One region of the Roseococcus sp. GW821-FHT12F05 genome, then DNA from elsewhere that is predicted to be linked to it. Evidence: riboswitches for the same ligand, from Rfam matches in the RefSeq annotation. Region 1 holds a riboswitch; each other region holds the start of a gene.

The links. Region 1 has a riboswitch for cobalamin ahead of AC1ROY_RS20075 (ABC transporter substrate-binding protein). Riboswitches for the same ligand answer to the same signal wherever they lie in the genome.
Region 2: linked by a shared signal. The riboswitch ahead of AC1ROY_RS22570 (DUF1636 family protein) and the one ahead of AC1ROY_RS20075 (ABC transporter substrate-binding protein) in region 1 are both predicted to bind cobalamin.
Region 3: linked by a shared signal. The riboswitch ahead of AC1ROY_RS10755 (nitrile hydratase subunit alpha) and the one ahead of AC1ROY_RS20075 (ABC transporter substrate-binding protein) in region 1 are both predicted to bind cobalamin.
Region 4: linked by a shared signal. The riboswitch ahead of AC1ROY_RS32545 (DUF1289 domain-containing protein) and the one ahead of AC1ROY_RS20075 (ABC transporter substrate-binding protein) in region 1 are both predicted to bind cobalamin.

What each region holds. Positions count from the first base shown of each region.
Region 1 is NZ_JBXAQB010000008.1:151,892-155,969, reverse strand. It holds gene AC1ROY_RS20090 (nitrile hydratase subunit alpha) at 1-428, opposite strand, end outside; gene AC1ROY_RS20085 (SH3-like domain-containing protein) at 428-718, opposite strand; gene AC1ROY_RS20080 (hypothetical protein) at 721-1,077, opposite strand; cobalamin riboswitch at 1,424-1,659, shown strand; gene AC1ROY_RS20075 (ABC transporter substrate-binding protein) at 1,695-2,681, shown strand; gene AC1ROY_RS20070 (ABC transporter permease) at 2,681-3,433, shown strand; gene AC1ROY_RS20065 (ABC transporter ATP-binding protein) at 3,412-4,078, shown strand, end outside.
Region 2 is NZ_JBXAQB010000010.1:176,326-180,403, reverse strand. It holds gene cobO (cob(I)yrinic acid a,c-diamide adenosyltransferase) at 1-302, opposite strand, end outside; gene cobU (bifunctional adenosylcobinamide kinase/adenosylcobinamide-phosphate guanylyltransferase) at 299-805, opposite strand; gene AC1ROY_RS22575 (hypothetical protein) at 884-1,465, opposite strand; cobalamin riboswitch at 1,586-1,801, shown strand; gene AC1ROY_RS22570 (DUF1636 family protein) at 1,911-2,291, shown strand; gene cobW (cobalamin biosynthesis protein CobW) at 2,288-3,319, shown strand; gene cobN (cobaltochelatase subunit CobN) at 3,321-4,078, shown strand, end outside.
Region 3 is NZ_JBXAQB010000003.1:488,196-492,273, forward strand. It holds gene AC1ROY_RS10745 (SDR family NAD(P)-dependent oxidoreductase) at 1-576, shown strand, start outside; gene nthB (nitrile hydratase subunit beta) at 578-1,195, opposite strand; gene AC1ROY_RS10755 (nitrile hydratase subunit alpha) at 1,200-1,799, opposite strand; cobalamin riboswitch at 1,953-2,193, opposite strand; gene AC1ROY_RS10760 (tRNA1(Val) (adenine(37)-N6)-methyltransferase) at 2,220-2,933, opposite strand; gene AC1ROY_RS10765 (putative signal transducing protein) at 2,926-3,123, opposite strand; gene AC1ROY_RS10770 (polyprenyl synthetase family protein) at 3,353-4,078, shown strand, end outside.
Region 4 is NZ_JBXAQB010000023.1:41,012-45,089, reverse strand. It holds gene metE (5-methyltetrahydropteroyltriglutamate--homocysteine S-methyltransferase) at 1-1,958, opposite strand, end outside; gene AC1ROY_RS32545 (DUF1289 domain-containing protein) at 1,980-2,186, opposite strand; cobalamin riboswitch at 2,314-2,535, opposite strand; gene AC1ROY_RS32540 (dihydroorotase) at 2,627-3,943, shown strand; gene AC1ROY_RS32535 (group III truncated hemoglobin) at 3,940-4,078, shown strand, end outside.

The DNA.
Region 1 (4,078 bases):
CGGTAGCTGTTGGAGATGTACCACCAGGGCGGCTGGCCCAGCAGCGAGCGCGGGTAGCAGGAGCACAGCGTGCAGACGATGACGTTGTGCAGCGCCGGGGTGTTCGCCACGACGATGAGCTTCGCCTCCCTGATGCGGTAGCCGAGCTCCAGCGCGGCCGCGGAGCCGTCGGCCAGCAGGCGCTCGCGATAGGCCGGGTCGCGCCAGGCCTGCGCCACGATGCGCGCGCCCCAGGTGACGTTGGGCGCCTCCAGCCCGGCGACCACCTTGTCGGTGTCCTCTTGCGACAGGATGCCCTTGTCCAGCAGCAGCCGGTGCAGCGCCTCGGCCATCAGGGCGTAGTAGTCGGCGCCGCCATGGCCCTCGGTGACGGGGCGGCAGGGATCGACGGCGCCGGCGGAGAAGCGGGTGGGGGCGGGTGCGGGCATCAGGCGATCTCCGCGGGGGCGAGCCAGTGGTCGTAGACCTCGATCTCCAGGGAATCGCTGAGGGAGCCGCCGTAGTCGGGCCAGAGCTCCTGCTGGCGGAAGTGCACGCGGTAGAGGTCGATCCTCGGCAGCCCGTCGCGGCCATAGGCGAGGTCTTCCGGGTTCGCATGCGCGCCGCAATAGCGCTCCACCTGGCCGATCTTCTGCCGGACGAAGAAGGGGATGCGGACATGGCCGGGCTTGCCGAGATCGAGCACGCGCACGGCGTCGCCGGGTTGGAAGCGCGGCACGCTCAGCCTCCCGTCACGGTCTTGGCGGCGTGGTCCACCACCTGGCCGCGCGCGGCGGCGAGGGAATCCATGCGCGCCTGCACCTCCTCGACGGTGAAGAACTCCTTCTCGGCGAGGAGGCGGCACAGCGCCTCGGTGCGGCGCTCGTAGAAGCCGAGCGTCTTGTAGAGCTCCACGCCGAAGCTCTCGAAGCTGCGCCGGATCTCGTCGAGCGTGACGCTGTGGCCGCGGGCGTTGAGCGCGCCGCGGATGGATTCGGAGAGCGCCTGCCAGGCCTCGAAGGGCCGTTCGTCCTGGATCACGGGGCCGCCGGGCAGGCCGCCGATATCGTGGTATCCGCGATAGGGTGGTTCGGTCATGTCGGTCCCCTGGGGACGCCGAGCGTGACCCGGGCCCGCCGCAGCGGCAAGGGGTTTGGTGCGGCGCCGCATCGTCCCGGCAGCGGGCTTGCCCGCGCGGGTCTGTTACCGATACCGTCCGTCCGCAGGCTCCGAGCAACGGGGCCGAGGGAAAACGTCATGCGCTCCGCCATGCGCGACTCGCCGCCCGTGCCGGCCCGGCCCGATCCTGCCCCAGGCCGGCGGCGCGGAGCCCTGCCGCATCGGGAGTCGCAAGGGACCGGGGGAACGCCGCTCCCGGATGCGCGCGGGCCGGGCGGACTCGCCATGTTCACGGATCGCGCCTTGCCTCTCCCGGCAAGCCACGATATCGACGGCACCGGATGGTCCCGCGCAAGCGGGTCAAAAGGGAATGCCGTGAGTTCTCCGGGACAAGTCCTCGGGGGGCAAGTCGGCAGCTGCCCCCGCAACTGTCAGCGGCGAGACGCTGGCCCATCCGTCGCGCCGCCTGCGCGACGGGCCACTGCGGCGAGAGCCGTGGGAAGGTGGGGCCTGCATCGACGACCCGCGAGCCAGGAGACCTGCCATCCGAACGACCCATCACGACCAGGCGGGGTGCCCTGGACAAGGAGACTGAGATGACCGATCAAGCCGCCTCACGGCCCGGCTTCGCTTTGTCGCGCCGGGCGCTCGCCGCGGGAGTCGCAGGCGCAGGCCTGGCGAGTCCGGCGCTGGCCCAGGCCCGCCCGCGCATCCGCGTCGGCGTGCCGACCAAGGCCTATTGGCCCACCATCATCGCCACCGCGGCCGAGCAGCAGCGCTTCTTCGAGAAGGAGGGGCTGACGGTCGAGACCACGATCTACCGCGGCGGCGCCGAGTGCTTCGAGGCGCTGGCCGCCGGCGCCACGGACCTGATCCTGGATCCGCCCGCGCTGGTCGCGGCGGGGATCAAGCGCGGCTTCGGCTCCAAGCTCGTGACCGCCGGCGCGCTCGCCTATTACGGCTGGCACCTGATGGTGCGCACGGATTCGCCGATCCGCGAGGTCTCGGAGCTGGCGGGCAAGAAGCTGGGCATCACCTCGCGCGGCTCGGGCTCCGACCTCCTGGCGCAATGGACCGAGACGGACCGGCGCATCACCACCAACCGCGTGCCCGTCGGCGGCGGCGGGCTGGTGCCCAACCTGCGCTCGCGCAACGTCGACGCCGCGGTGATCTACTCGCCGCTCAGCTTCCAGCTGATCCGCGCGAACCAGGCGCGCAGCCTGATCGACTACGGCACCGCCATCCCGCAGCACATCACCGCCGGCTGGATCGTGAGCGACCGCATGATCCGCGACACGCCGCAGGCGGTGCAGGGCGGCGTCAACGCCATCTATGGCGGCCTCGCCTGGCTGCGCGCGAACCGCGGCCCGGCCATCGAGCTGATCTCCACCAACAACGAGATTCCGGCCGAGATCGCGGCCATCGAGTACGAGGAGACCATCCTCAAGCTGTCCCCCGACGGGGTGATCGACCCCGCGCAGGTCGCCTATTCGCTGGAGCTGTCGCGCATGAGCGGCATGACCGAGATGGCGCCCGCCGAGGAGGTCTTCACCACCCGCTTCCGGCCGGTGCCGACGCGCTGATGTCCCGCACGGCGATGCTGGCCGTGCGGCTGCTGCTGCTGGCGCTGGCGCTGGGAATCTGGGAGGCGCTGCCGCGGCTCGGCTGGGTGGACGACGAGATCCTGCCGCCCTTCAGCGCGGTGTTCGTCACGGCGCTGCAGCTGCTGCAGCGGCCCGCCATCCATGGCGACCTCGCGATTACCGGGCTGCAGCTCGGCGCGGCGCTGATCATCTCCGTGCCGACGGGCGTCCTGCTCGGCATCCTGCTGGCGGAGAACAAGCGGCTCGCCCAGGTCTGCGAGCCGCTGCTCTACTTCCTCTTCAGCGTGCCGAAGTCGATCTTCCTGCCGCTGTTCATCCTCACGCTGGGGATCAGCTTCTGGCAGAAGGTGGCCTTCGGCTGCTTCTCCACCATCCTGATCGTGCTGATGAGCGCCACGGCCGCCGTGCGCTCGGTGCGCGAGGAGCATGTGCTGACCGCGCGCTCCTACGGCGCCACGCGGGCGCAGATCACGCGCCATGTCTACCTGCCGAGCATGCTGCCGGTGCTGCTGGAGGCGCTGCGGCTCGCGGTGATCTTCTCCACGACAGCGGTCATCCTCGCGGAGATGTACGCCTCGCGCAGCGGCATCGGGCAGCAGATCGCGGGCTGGGGCGAGGGCTTCATGATGAAGAACCTCTTCGCCGGCGTGCTGATCGTCTCGGTGACCGCCATCCTGATCAACGAAGGTATCCGATGGATCGAGACCCGATGCAGCCACTGGCGCAGCTGAAGGAGCAGCCCGTGACGGCGCGGCCGATGATCGAGGTCATCGGCCTCGGCCACACCTACGAATCCCGCGGCGTCGCCTCGCGCGCGCTGGAGGATATCGCGCTCACCGTCGAGGCCGGGCGCTTCAGCGTGATCGTGGGACCCAGCGGCTGCGGCAAATCCTCGCTGCTCATGATGATGGCGGGGCTGCGCCGGCAGACCGAGGGCACCATCCTCGTCGACGGCAAGCCCATGCTGGATCCCGATCCGGACCGCGTCGGCGTCGTCTTCCAGGACGCGAACCTCTTTCCCTGGCTGAGCGCCATCGACAACGTCGCCTTCCCGCTGATGCTGCGCGGCGTGGGAAAATCCGAGCGGCTGGACCGCGCGGCCGCGATGCTGGAGCTGGTGGGCCTGGGCCACGCCGGCGCACGCTTTCCGAACGAGCTTTCGGGCGGCATGAAGCAGCGCGTCTCCATCGCGCGCGGGCTGGTGCAGGACCCGCCGGTGCTGCTGATGGACGAGCCCTTCGCGGCGCTGGACGAGCAGACCCGCATGACCATGGGCGAGGAACTCCTCCACATCTGGTCCAGGACCTCGAAGACCGTCGTCTTCGTGACGCACAGCCTGAGCGAGGCCGTCTATCTCGCCGACGAGGTGCTGGTCA
Region 2 (4,078 bases), on a different contig from region 1:
CAGGTGAAGCCCTCGCCCATGCTGTGCCACTGCACGCGGTCGCCGAAGGCGGAAAACCCGTCCTGCTCGCCCGAATGCCAGGCGCCCTTGATGAACTGCACCACGCCCACGCGCCCGCCCGTGCCGAGCATGCGCAGCGCCAGGCCGAAAGCCGCCGTGGATTTTCCCTTGCCCGGTCCGGTGTTCACGATCAGCAGGCCCTTCGCGACGATGGGCTTGGATGCCACCTCCGCATCCTGCACAACCTTGCGCTTCTGCATCTTCTGGCGATGCCGCTCGGCCTCTTCCTCGGTGATGCTCATTTCAGTCTCAGGGGAATGCCGGCCACGACCAGTTCGACGCGTCCCGCCACCGCGGCGACCTCTTGGTTCAGCCGGCCCTGCGCGTCGCGGAACCGGCGGCCGAGCGGCGTCGCCGGCACGATGCCGGAGCCGACCTCGTTCGAGACCAACACCGTCGGCGCCACGCGCGCCAGGAGGGCCGCCAGCAGCGATCCGGTGGCGGCGTCCAGCTCCGCTTCGGCCAGCATCAGGTTGCTCAGCCACAGCGTCAGGCAATCCACCAGCAGCGGCGCATCGGGCGTCGTCGCGATGGCCTCCGGCAGGTCGCGCGGGGCATCCACGGTCACCCATCCCACGGGCCGCCGCGCCCGGTGCTCGGCGATGCGCGCGGTCATTTCCGCATCGTAGGATTCGGCCGTCGCGATGTAGGTCCAGGGCGGTGCCTCCGCCTGGACAAGCGCCTCCGCGTGCCGGCTCTTGCCGGAGCGCGCGCCGCCGAGGACGAGGGTGAGCGGGCTGGACATGGGCGCGGACCATGGCCGCGTCCGCTCCGGACGGCAATGGGTCGCCCGGCCCCACGCAGGAGGCCGGGCGAAGGCCGCTCAGCGAGCGGGGACGCCTGCCGGCATCTGCTGCGCCGTGTAGCCGGCGGGAACCGAGAGGCGGGCCGGATCGATGGCGCCGTAGGCGACCTGGGTGGCCTCCATGGTCACGGCGGCGCCGTTGGGGCCGGTCGAGACGGAGCGCAGCAGGACCCCGTCGTCGGTCATGCAATTCGTGCCGCGCACCTGGCCGAGGGCCATTTCCCACTCGGTGCAGGCGGTGCCGGCCACCGTCGCTCGCCCCTTGCGGGTGAAGGTCGCGCCGGCCGGCGCTTCCTGGTTCATCGCGGCGACCGTGGCCGGCGGCATGGTCACCACCATGCGCTGGGCGTCCATGACCATGACGGCGGAATTGGCCTGCCGATCAATGAGGATCCAGCCGGTATTGCCGGGCGGGTCGACGCGCTGCTTGCCGGTGCTGACGGAGAAGGCCATCCGCGTCTCCTGCGGGGGCATGCCGGCGAGCCCGGTCATGCGATAGGTGACCGTCACGTCCCGTGTGGGGCGAAGGTTCGCGGGCTGCGCCAGGGCCGGAAGCGCGAGGGCGGAAAGAGTGGCCGCGGCGGCCAGAAGTCGGATCATGCGGTACCTCCTGAGGTTCATTTTTTAATTCCTTGGAATGTAGATGGTTGCCCGCCGCCGGTCGAGCCGCCCTCCCATCCCCGCCGCATCGCCGTTGACAGTGCCGGCCCGCCCGTGTCTCTCATGCCCTCGCTTGATGGTCCCCGCCGGGAGGCGGGGTGAAAAGGGAACATGGAGCGGGCGCCGCGAGGCTCCCGAAGCCGTGGCTGCCCCCGCAACTGTGAGCGGAGAGCCCGTGCCAAACAGCCACTGGACCCGCCCGCGAGGGCGTTCCGGGAAGGCGGCACCGGGCGTCGATCCGCGAGCCAGGAGACCTGCCATCTCGCGACAGACCACCGTGCCGGGCGGGGTGCCTCGGCGCGGCCGCCATCCCGGCGACGGCGCGTGTCCCGCGCCGCGACTGCATCCCCATTCCCGCGCTTCCAGGCGCAGGAGGAGCATGCGCTTGTCCCTCTCCGAACACGTCGCCGGCCCGGTGACGCTCTTCGTCTGCACGACCTGCCGCCATCCCGACGACGCGGTGGACGTCCAGCCTCGCGCCGGCGCCCGCCTGGCCGCGACCCTCACCCCGTCGGAGGGCGTGGACATCCGCGAGGTGGAGTGCCTGGCCAATTGCAGGCGCGGCCCCTCCGTCGCCATGGCGCGGCCGGGCGGCTGGAGCTACGTCTTCGGCGGTCTCGCGCCGACCGACGGCACGGCGGTGCTCGAGGGCGCGCGCCTTCTGTCCCTCTCGGCCGACGGCCTGATGCCCTGGCGCGGTCGCCCCGAGCCCCTGAAGCGCGGCCTGATCGCCCGCATCCCGCCCATTCCCGGAGCCCGCGCATGAGCCTCGCCCGCATTCCCTGCACCATCGTCACGGGCTTTCTCGGCGCTGGTAAGACGACCCTGATCCGCCACATGCTCCAGAACCCCCAGGGAAGGCGGCTCGCGGTGATCGTGAACGAGTTCGGCGATGTCGGCATGGACGCGGAGATCCTGCGCGGCTGCGGCGCCGAGGCCTGCGACGAGGCCGGCATCATCGAGCTCGCGAACGGCTGCATCTGCTGCACCGTGGCCGACGACTTCGTGCCCGCCCTGGACGCGCTGCTGGCGCTGGATCCGCAGCCCGAGCACATCCTGATCGAGACCTCCGGCCTCGCCTTGCCCAAGCCGTTGGTCCAGGCCTTCCACTGGCCCGCGATCCGCGGCCGCGTGACGGTGGATGGCGTGGTGGCGGTGGTGGACGGCGCGGCGCTCTCCGAAGGGCGCGTGGCGGCCGACCCGGCGGCGCTGGCGGCGCAGCGCGCGGCCGATCCCTCGTTGGATCATGAGGATCCGGTCGAGGAGGTCTTCGAGGACCAGCTCGCCTGCGCCGACCTCGTGGTGATGACCAAGGCGGACCTGCTGGACGCGAAGGCGCTCTCCCGCGCGCATGCCGCGATCGCCGAGGCGATGCCGCGTGCCGTGGCCGTGGTGACGACCGCGCAGGGCCGGCTCGAGCCGGATGTGATGCTGGGCCTCGGCCTCGGCACGGAGGCGGATATCGCGAACCGGCCCACGCATCACGACAATGAGCTGGAGCACGACCACGACGATTTCGACACGGTGGTGATGGACCTGCCCGAGGCGGCCGATCCCGCGGCGCTCGCCGCCCGCGTGGCGACGGCCTGCGCGGTGACGGGCGTGCTGCGCGCGAAGGGATTTTCCTCTGTCGCCGGCAAGCCCTTGCGGCTTCTGGTGCAGGCGGTCGGCCAGCGCGTCACGCATCAGTACGACCGTGCCTGGGGGCCTGCCGAGGCACGCCAGGGCAGGCTGGTGGTGATCGGGCTCAAGGGCTTCGACCAGGCCGCCGTTGCCGAGGCGCTCGCGGGGTAGCATGCACATCCTCGCCACGTCAGCCGCCTCGATCGACGGGCTCGCCGAGCCGGTCGACCTGCGCCAGGCGCCGGCCCCGATGGTGGTGCTCTCCTTCACCGACAGCGACCTCGCGGGGCTCGCGGCAGCTTACGAGATGGAGCAAGAGGTGGTGCCGGAGCTCAGGCTCGTGCATCTGCGCGAGCTGCGGCACCCGATGTCGGTGGACTTCTGGCTGGAGCGGACGGGATCGCAGGCCAGGCTGATCGTGCTGCGGCTGCTGGGCGGGCCGGACTGGTGGCGCTACGGCGTCGAGCGGCTGGCCGAGACGGCGCGCGCGCAGGGCATCGCGCTGGCGGTGCTGCCCGGCGAGGACGGCGACGACCCGCGGCTGGCGGAGCTCGGCACGCTGCCCGCCGAGGAGCACGCGGCGCTCCTCGCCTACTTCCGCGAGGGCGGCCTGGCCAATCTGCGCGCGCTGCTGCGGCGGATGGCGGGACATGCGGGCGTCGCGCTCGACGCCGCGCTGCCGCGCCGCCTGCCGCGCGCGGGCGCCTGGAAGCCGGGTATCGGCGAAGTCGAGGTTCGGAGCGGCGGCGACCGGCCGGTGGTGCCGATCCTCTTCTACCGCTCGATGCTGCTGGCCGAGGATGCGGCGCCCGTCGCCGCGCTGGCCGAGGCGCTGGAAGGGCAGGGGATCGCCGCCGTCCCGCTCTTCGTCGCGAGCCTGAAGGAGGCGGAGAGCCTGGCCTTCGTGCGCGAGGCGATGGGCGTGCTGCG
Region 3 (4,078 bases), on a different contig from region 1:
GTGGACGCCGCCGTGGGCGCCTGGGGCGGCATCCACTGCTTCTTCAACAATGCCGGCATCGAGGGGAAGGTCGCCGCCGTCTACGACCAGGACGAGGCGATGTTCGACCAGGTGATCGCGGTGAACGTCCGCGGCGTCTTCCTGGGCCTGAAATACGTACTGCCGGTGATGATCCGGCAGGGCGGCGGCGCGGTGGTGAACACGGCCTCGACGGCGGCGCTGGTGGGCTCGGCGGGGATCTCGCCCTACACGGCCTCGAAGCACGCGGTGCTGGGGCTGACCCGCAGCGTCTCGGGCGAGGTGGCGCGGCAGGGCATCCGGGTGAACGCGCTCTGCCCGGGGCCGACGGACACGCGGATGATCCATTCGCTGGAGGACCAGGCCACCGCGCACGGGGCGAACGATGCCGCGGGGCGGTACCGTTCGGCGATCCCGCTCGGCCGCTATTCCACCGTCACGGAGGTGGTGGCGATGGTCCTCTTCCTCTGCTCGGACGCGGCGACGGCCATCACCGGCGGGCAGTTCCAGGTGGATGGCGGGCGCACGGCATGCCCGGGCGGCAGCGCCCTCCGATAGATCAGGGCTGCGGCGACACCTTCTCCAGGTAGCTCTGGAAGACGCCGACATGGTTGAACGCCTCGTCGCAGCTGTCCGGCCAGAGCTCGGTCGAACGGAAGCGCACGTCGTAGGTCGGCTCCATCGTGGCCTGCATGTTGTGCGCGGCGGCGTCTGGGAAGGGGTAGGGCGGGGTGATGCCGACCACCACGCCCGTCTTGCCCCTGATGTAGCCGGGCATGCGGTGGTGCCCGGAGACGAACTCGTACTTCACGCGCACCGTCTCGCCGATCGCGAAGCTCTGCGGCGGCGCGGCCATGCGGCCCGGCCCGATCGGCAGCGCCAGCGGGAAGGTGCCTTCGACCAGCGCCTCCAGCTCCTCCTTCGTGGTGATGCCCTTCTCCACGGCGAGCGTGGCCGCCGCCGTCAGCACGCGCTCGTAATAGGGCGCGCTCATGTAGTGGGTCGGTGCCATGCGCTCGATGGCGTGGCGATACTCGTCCATGTTGTAGATGTGGGTCTTCACCGAGATGGCCGAGAGCGCGCGGGCCAGCGGCTCCCAGGTCTCGTCATGCGGAGGCGCGGGGTAGTTGATCTTCCCGAAGCCCTGTTTGCCGCCGAGGTCGTGCATGCTGTCCATGGCGTCAGCCCTTCACCTCGTCGAGGCGCGAGGCGCCGATCATGGAATCCTGCGTCACGATCACGGCCAGCTTCTCGGCGGGCCAGCCGATCGTGGCCGGCGGCTGCACGGGCAGCACCATGTAGCGGGTGTCGGCGGTCGTGTCCCAGACGCGGATTTCCGTCGTTGCCGGCAGGTCGAGCCCCATCTCGCGCAGCGCGGTGCGCGACTGGCGGACAACGCGGGCGCGGTACTCCATGTCCTTGTACCAGTCCGGCGCGGCGCCGATGATCGTATAGGCCGTGCACGAGCACAGCGTGCAGACGATCAGGTTGTGGATATCGGGCGTGTTCTCCAGCACCACGAGGTGGCGGTGGTGCTCCGGGAAGTCGAAGCCCATCTCGCGCGCGGCCGAGGTGCCGTCGGCCAGCATGCGGGCGCGGTAGTCCGGATCGGTCCAGGCGCGGGCGACCATCTGGCCACCGTTGAGGGTGACCCATTGCTCCTCGGCATGCTCGGTGAACTCCTCGACGAAGCCATCGGGGAGGATGCCCTTGCCCTTGAGCACGATCTCGAGGGCGGCGGCGCGCTGCTCGATCGGCGCGGGCTGGTTGGACGCGGCCATGGAAGTTTCTCCTGCTTTATCGATGGTTTGGGGGGAATCCGTGCCCGCCGGATCGCATTGCAATGCGGCCGTCGGCGGCTTCAGCCAGGATAGGCACACCCTGCTCACCTGCCCCGGTGCACCCCGCCCGGATCCCATGGGTTGCGGCGGCCTTCCGGCGCGTCGGCCACGGCAGGTCTCCTGGCTCGCGGGTCACGGAAGCGGGCCCTGCCTTCCCGCGGCTTCCGCCGCAGTGGCCCGCCGCGCCTTGGGCGCGACGGAGGGGCCAGCGTCTCGCCGCTGACAGTTGCGGGGGCAGCTGCCGACTTGCCCGGAGCGGGGGAGCATTCCCCCGGCGGACGCACGGCATTCCCTTTTCACCCGCTCGCGCGGGACCGGTGCAGCGTCATGCTGGCAAGGCGGGCCGCGTGGCGCAAGGGCTCAGAGGGCCGCGCCGTCCCGCAGCACGGCATGGGCGGCGGCGGTGGCGCTGCCGTCGGCCTCGTGCAGTGCGAGGCCGGGGAGCATCTCGTCCGCGCCGCGACCGCCCTTCCGGGCCTGGATGAGGATGCGCTTGGCCGCCGCGCCGGCCCGCGGCCAGAGCGGCAGCAGCCGCACCGAGCCGCAGCCGGCGTCACGGAACCCAGCGGCCGCCTCGGCCAGGCGCGCGGCGGGCAGGACCAGCGACACCGTTCCCTTGTGCCGCAGCGGCCGGGTCAGCGCCGCGATCCAGGCCGAGAGCGGCGCGTCCTCATGCGCCGCCTGTCGGCGCCCGGCGTCCGGCGAGGCGGTGCCCCCGGTCCAGTAGGGCGGGTTGGCCATGGCGTGCTGCATCGGCGCGAGGGCGGGCAGCGCGCAGCAATCCTCGGCGAGGATGGTGGCCTTTGCCCCGTTGAGGGCCACGTTGCGGACGGCGATCGCGGCCAGCTCCGGGTCGCGCTCCACCGCCGTGACCACGATTCCCGGCACCCGCGCCGCCAGGCAGAGGAACGCCGCGCCCGTCCCGCAGCCGATCTCCAGCACCGAATCCCCCGTCCGGGCCGGCACGAAAGCGGCCAGCAGCACCGGGTCGATCGCCGCCCGGAACCCCTGCCGCGGCTGCAGCAGCCGCACCCGGCCGCCGAGCAGCCCGTCCTCGGTCAGGTCCTCAGACACCGGCGTCCCGCAGCAGCCGCCGCGCCCGTGCCGCGTCCGCCGCCGTCACCGCCAGCCGGCGCGGGAAGATCGACAGGCCCAGTCCCGCCAGGTTCTGGTCGAGCTGCACCACCTCGATCCCCGCGCCGCGCAGGAGCGCCGCCAGGAATTGGATTCGAACCGGATCGGCGTCCTCGGCGACCACATCCATCGCGGGAAATCCTTGATTTGCCTCGCCTTGCCGCCATGTCGGCTGCTCGGGTATCCTGCATCGGCCCGGCCGGGGTCAAGGCTGGACGCAACTTCAGGGGTTTGGACGAGTGGCGGGTGCGATTGACGCGAAACGGGATGGCGCCAGGCCGCACAATGCCAACCCGCGCGATGCCAACCCGCGCGATGCCAGCCCGCGCGACCGGGGCGAGGGCGCGCTCGCCCGGCTGATGGACCTCGTGGCCGAGGATCTCGCCGCCTGCAACCGCCTCATCGTCGAGCGCATGCACAGCCAGGTGGCGCTGATCCCGCAACTCGCGGCGCATATCGTGGCGGCCGGCGGCAAGCGGCTGCGGCCGCTGCTGACGCTGGCGGCCTCGAAGCTCTGCGGCTATTCCGGCGCGCGGCACGTGGCGCTCGCCGCCTGCGTGGAGTTCATCCATACCGCCACCCTCCTGCACGACGACGTGGTGGACGAGAGCGAGCTCCGCCGGGGGCAGGCCAGCGCCAATGCGCTCTTCGGCAACAAGCCCTCGGTCCTCGTAGGCGACTTCCTGTTCGCCCGCGCCTTCCAGCTGATGATCGAGGACAGGAGCCTCGAGGTGCTGCGCATCCTGGCCGCCGCCTCGGCCACCCTCGCCGAGGGCGAGGTGCTGCAGCTCATCACCCAGAACGACCTGTCCAGCACCGAGGCGCAGTATCTCGAGGTCATCGAGGGCAAGACCGCCTCGCTCTTCGCCGCCGCCACGCGGATCGGCGCTGTCGTCGCCGACCGCCCGGTGGCCGAGGCCGAGGCCCTGGATGCCTATGGCCACAATCTCGGCATCGCCTTCCAGCTCGTGGACGACGCGCTCGACTACTCGGCCGAGCAGGCGCGGCTCGGGAAGACCGTGGGCGACGACTTCCGGGAGGGGAAGATCACGCTTCCCGTCCTCCTGGCCTTCCATGACGGCGAC
Region 4 (4,078 bases), on a different contig from region 1:
GTGTGGATCTGCGTGTCCTCCGCCACCCCGCTCGCCGAGATGCGGAAGCAGGCGGCGGCATCGCGCAGGTAGGCGTCCCACTGGTCGCGCCGCAGCGGCAGGCCCTCGCGGAAGGCCGGCTCGTCGATCTGGATGATGGCGATGCCGGCCGTCTCCAGATCCACCACCTCGTCGCGGATGGCATAGGCGAGCTGGCGGCGGATGGTCGGCGCCGGGACGTCGTCGCGGATGAAGGCCCATTGCATCATCGTGACCGGCCCCGTGAGCATGCCCTTCACCGGCCGCTCCGTGAGCGCCTGCGCGCGCCGCGCCCAGTCCACCGTCATGGGCTTCGGCCGCGCGACGTCGCCGTAGATCACCGGCGGCTTCACGCAGCGCGAGCCGTAGCTCTGCACCCAGCCGTTCTTCGTCACCGCGAAGCCGGTGAGGAAATCGGCGAAGTGCTCGACCATGTCGTTGCGCTCGAACTCGCCATGGACGAGGACGTCGATACCAATCTCCTCCTGCCAGCGCACCGCCTCCTCCATGCGGGCCTCGAGGAAGGCGTCGTACTCGGCCTCCGGCAGGGTGCCGCGCTTGCGGGCGACTCGCGCGGCGCGGATGTCCTGCGTCTGCGGAAAGCTGCCGATGGTGGTGGTCGGATAGTCCGGAAGGTTCAGCCGTGCGCGCTGGGCGAGGCGGCGCTCTGCGAAGGGCAGGCGCCGCGCATCCTCCGGCGTTCCCGCCGCGAGGCGCCGGGCCACCGCCTTGTCGTGCAGCCGCGGCGAGGCGCGGCGGGCGGCCTGGCGGACGTCACTGGCGTCCAGCGCCTCGGCGATGGCGCCGCGGCCCTCGACGAGGCCGCGCGCGAGCAGCGCCACCTCCTCCAGCTTCTGCTTCGCGAAGCCCATCCAGCCCTTGAGCTCGGCATCGAGGCCGGTCTCGCCGGCGAGGTCGATCGGGCTGTGCAGCAGCGAGCAGGAGGGCGCCACCTGCAGCAGCTCGAAGCGCCGCGAGGCGGCCGCCGAGCGCAGCTTCAGGAAGGCGCGCGAGAGGTCCGTCGCCCAGACGTTGCGGCCGTCCACGACGCCGAGGGACAGCACCATCCGCGCCGGCGCGTGGCGCAGGGCCACGTCCAGCATCTGCGGCGCACGCACGAGGTCGAGATGGACGCCGGCGACGGGCAGGTTCAGCGCCGTCTCCAGGTTCTCCCTGAGATCGCCGAAATAGGCGGCGAGCAGGATCGAGAGGCCCGGCGCGGCCAAGGCCAGCGCGGCATAGGTCGTGCCGAAGGCGGCGCGGGCCTGCGGCGCGAGGTCGAGCACCAGGCAGGGCTCGTCGATCTGCACCTGGGTCGCGCCGGCGGCGGCGAGGCGCTTCAGCGTCTCGGCATAGACAGGCAGCAGGCCGGGGAGCAGGTCGAGCGGATCGCCCGCGCCCTCGGCCATCTTGCCGAGCAGCAGGAAGGAGACCGGACCGAGCAGCACCGGCCGCGTCATGTGGCCGAGCGCCTTGGCCTCCAGGAAGGCCTCGACGGCGGGGAAGCCGGTGGGGGCGAACTCCTGTCCCTTGCCGAAGACGGGCACGAGGTAGTGGTAGTTCGTGTCGAACCACTTGGTCATCTCAAGCGCGGGCGCGCCGTGGCCGCCGCAGCAGGCGTCCTCGTCGCCGCGCCCGCCGCGGGCCAGGGCGAAGCGGGTCGCAAGCGAGACCGCCTCGCCCGGATGCCAGCCATAGCCATGCGGGATGGCGCCCACGGCGCAGGCCGTGTCCAGCACGTGGTCATAGAGGGAAAAATCGTTGCTCGGCGGCATGGCGATGCCGGCCTCGGCCTGCAGCGCCCAGTGGCGGGCGCGCAGCTCGGCGGCGGTGGCGAGCACGGAATCCTCGCCGGTCCTGCCGGACCAATGGGATTCGAGCGCGGTCTTGAGTTCCCGCCGCAAGCCAATGCGGGGGAAGCCCAGGTTGTAGGCGGTCATGGTCGTCTCCTGAAGGGGCGCTCAGGCCCCGGATCTGTCGGGATGAGTCGCCAGCCGGGCCCGAGCCGCACGCAGGATCGCGTGCCGGGCCGCGGCGGAAGCCGTGGGCCAGGCGACGATCTCGTCGAGACGGCGGCCGCAGCCGAGGCAGACCTCCCCATCCAGCTTGCAGATGCGCAGGCAGGGCGAGGTCGGATCGGACTCGGAGGGCCGGGGAACGGCCGGCATGGCGGTCAGGCTTTCTGGGGACAGGCCCGCATTCGCCCACGACAGGGTGTTCGGTTCAGGACATTCAGGGCGCGGCTTTGGCGCATGGTCGGTCTCTCCCTGTCCGGGGGCACCCCGCCCCGGCGGTTGGGTTTCGCGCGTGCCGGCAGGTCTCCTGGCTCACGGGTCGTCACTCGCCCCTCGGCCTTCCCGGGATCGGGATCCCAGTGACCAGCCCTCTTGCGAGGGCGATGAGAGGCCAGCTCGCCGCTGACAGTTGCGGGGGCAGCCGCCGACTTGGCTCGCATCACGAGCCTCACGGCGTTCCCTTTTCACCGGCTCGCGCCGGACCAACACGTCATCAACATATCCTTATGTCTCACCGAGTCAAGCACGTCTTGCGCGCCCCGCCGGACCCGTCAGATTGCGGCCAATTACCGACCTGCGGAGTTCTCCCCCCGATGCCCCATTTCGATCTCATCCTGCGCGGCGGCCAGGCCGTCCTGCCCTGGGGCATCGAGCCGCTGGACATCGGCGTGCGCAGCGGGCGGATCGCCGCCATGGGCGCGCTGGGCAAGGCCGAGGCCGCCCAGGTGATCGACTGCACGCATCTGCACGTGCTGCCCGGCCTGATCGACGCGCATGTCCATCTGCGCGAGCCGGGCGACCCGAAGGTCGAGACCATCGCCACGGGCACGAAGGCCGCGATCCTCGGCGGCCTGACGACGGTCTTCGACATGCCGAACACCGCGCCCTCCATCACCGATTCGGCGCAGCTGGCCTGGAAGCGCGCCTATGTGGCGGAGCATGCGTATTGCGACATGGGCCTCTATGTCGGCGCTTCGAAGAAGAACATCGCCGAGCTCGCCGAGCTGGAGCTGGAGGACAATGTCTGCGCGGTGAAGGTCTTCGCGGGCTCCTCCACGGGCGACCTGCTGATCGAGGACGACGCGACGCTGGAGGCCGTGATGCGCTCCGGCCGCCGGCGCATCTGCTACCACTCCGAGGACGAGTACCGCCTGCAGGAGCGCAAGCCGCTCTTCACCGAGGGCATGCCCCACCGCAACCACATGGTCTGGCGCGACGTGGAATGCGCGATGCTCGGCACGAAGCGCCTCATGGCCCTCGCCCGCAAGACCGGCCGTCCCGCGCACATCCTGCATGTGTCCACGGCCGAGGAGCTCGAATACCTCGGCGATTTCAAGGACATCTGCTCCGTCGAGGTGCTGATGAACCACCTCACCCAGACCGACGAGGCCTATGACCGCCTCGGCGGCTATGCGGTGATGAACCCGCCCATCCGCGAGCAGCGCCACCTCGAGGCCGCCTGGGCCGCCGTGCGCAACGGCACGGTGGACGTGGTGGGCAGCGACCACGCCCCGCATTCCCGCGAGGCCAAAGAGCGCCCCTGGCCCAACACCGCCGCCGGCCTGACGGGCGTGCAGACCATCGTGCCGGTGATGCTCGACCATGTGAGCGCCGGCCGCCTCAGCCTCTCGCGCCTCGTGGACCTGATGTGCGCCGGCCCCGCGCGGATCTACGGCGCGGTGAACAAGGGCCGCCTCTCCGTCGGCTACGACGCCGACTTCACGCTGGTGGATATGAAGAAGTCCCGCGAGATCACCAACGACTGGATCGCCAGCCCCGCCGGCTGGACGCCCTTCGACGGCTATCGCTGCCAGGGCTGGCCAGTCGGCACCATCATCCGTGGGAACGTCGCGATGCGCGACGACGAGGTGCTGGGCGCCCCGATCGGCAAGCCGGTCACCTTCCGGTGAGCACGGCGCGCGACGCCGCCGAGCGACGCGCGCAAATCACCGCCGGGATCGTCGCGCGCACCGGCATCGATGCCGCGATGATCGAGCGTCTCGTGCGCGGCTTCTACACGCGGGTGCGCAGGGACGCGCTGCTCG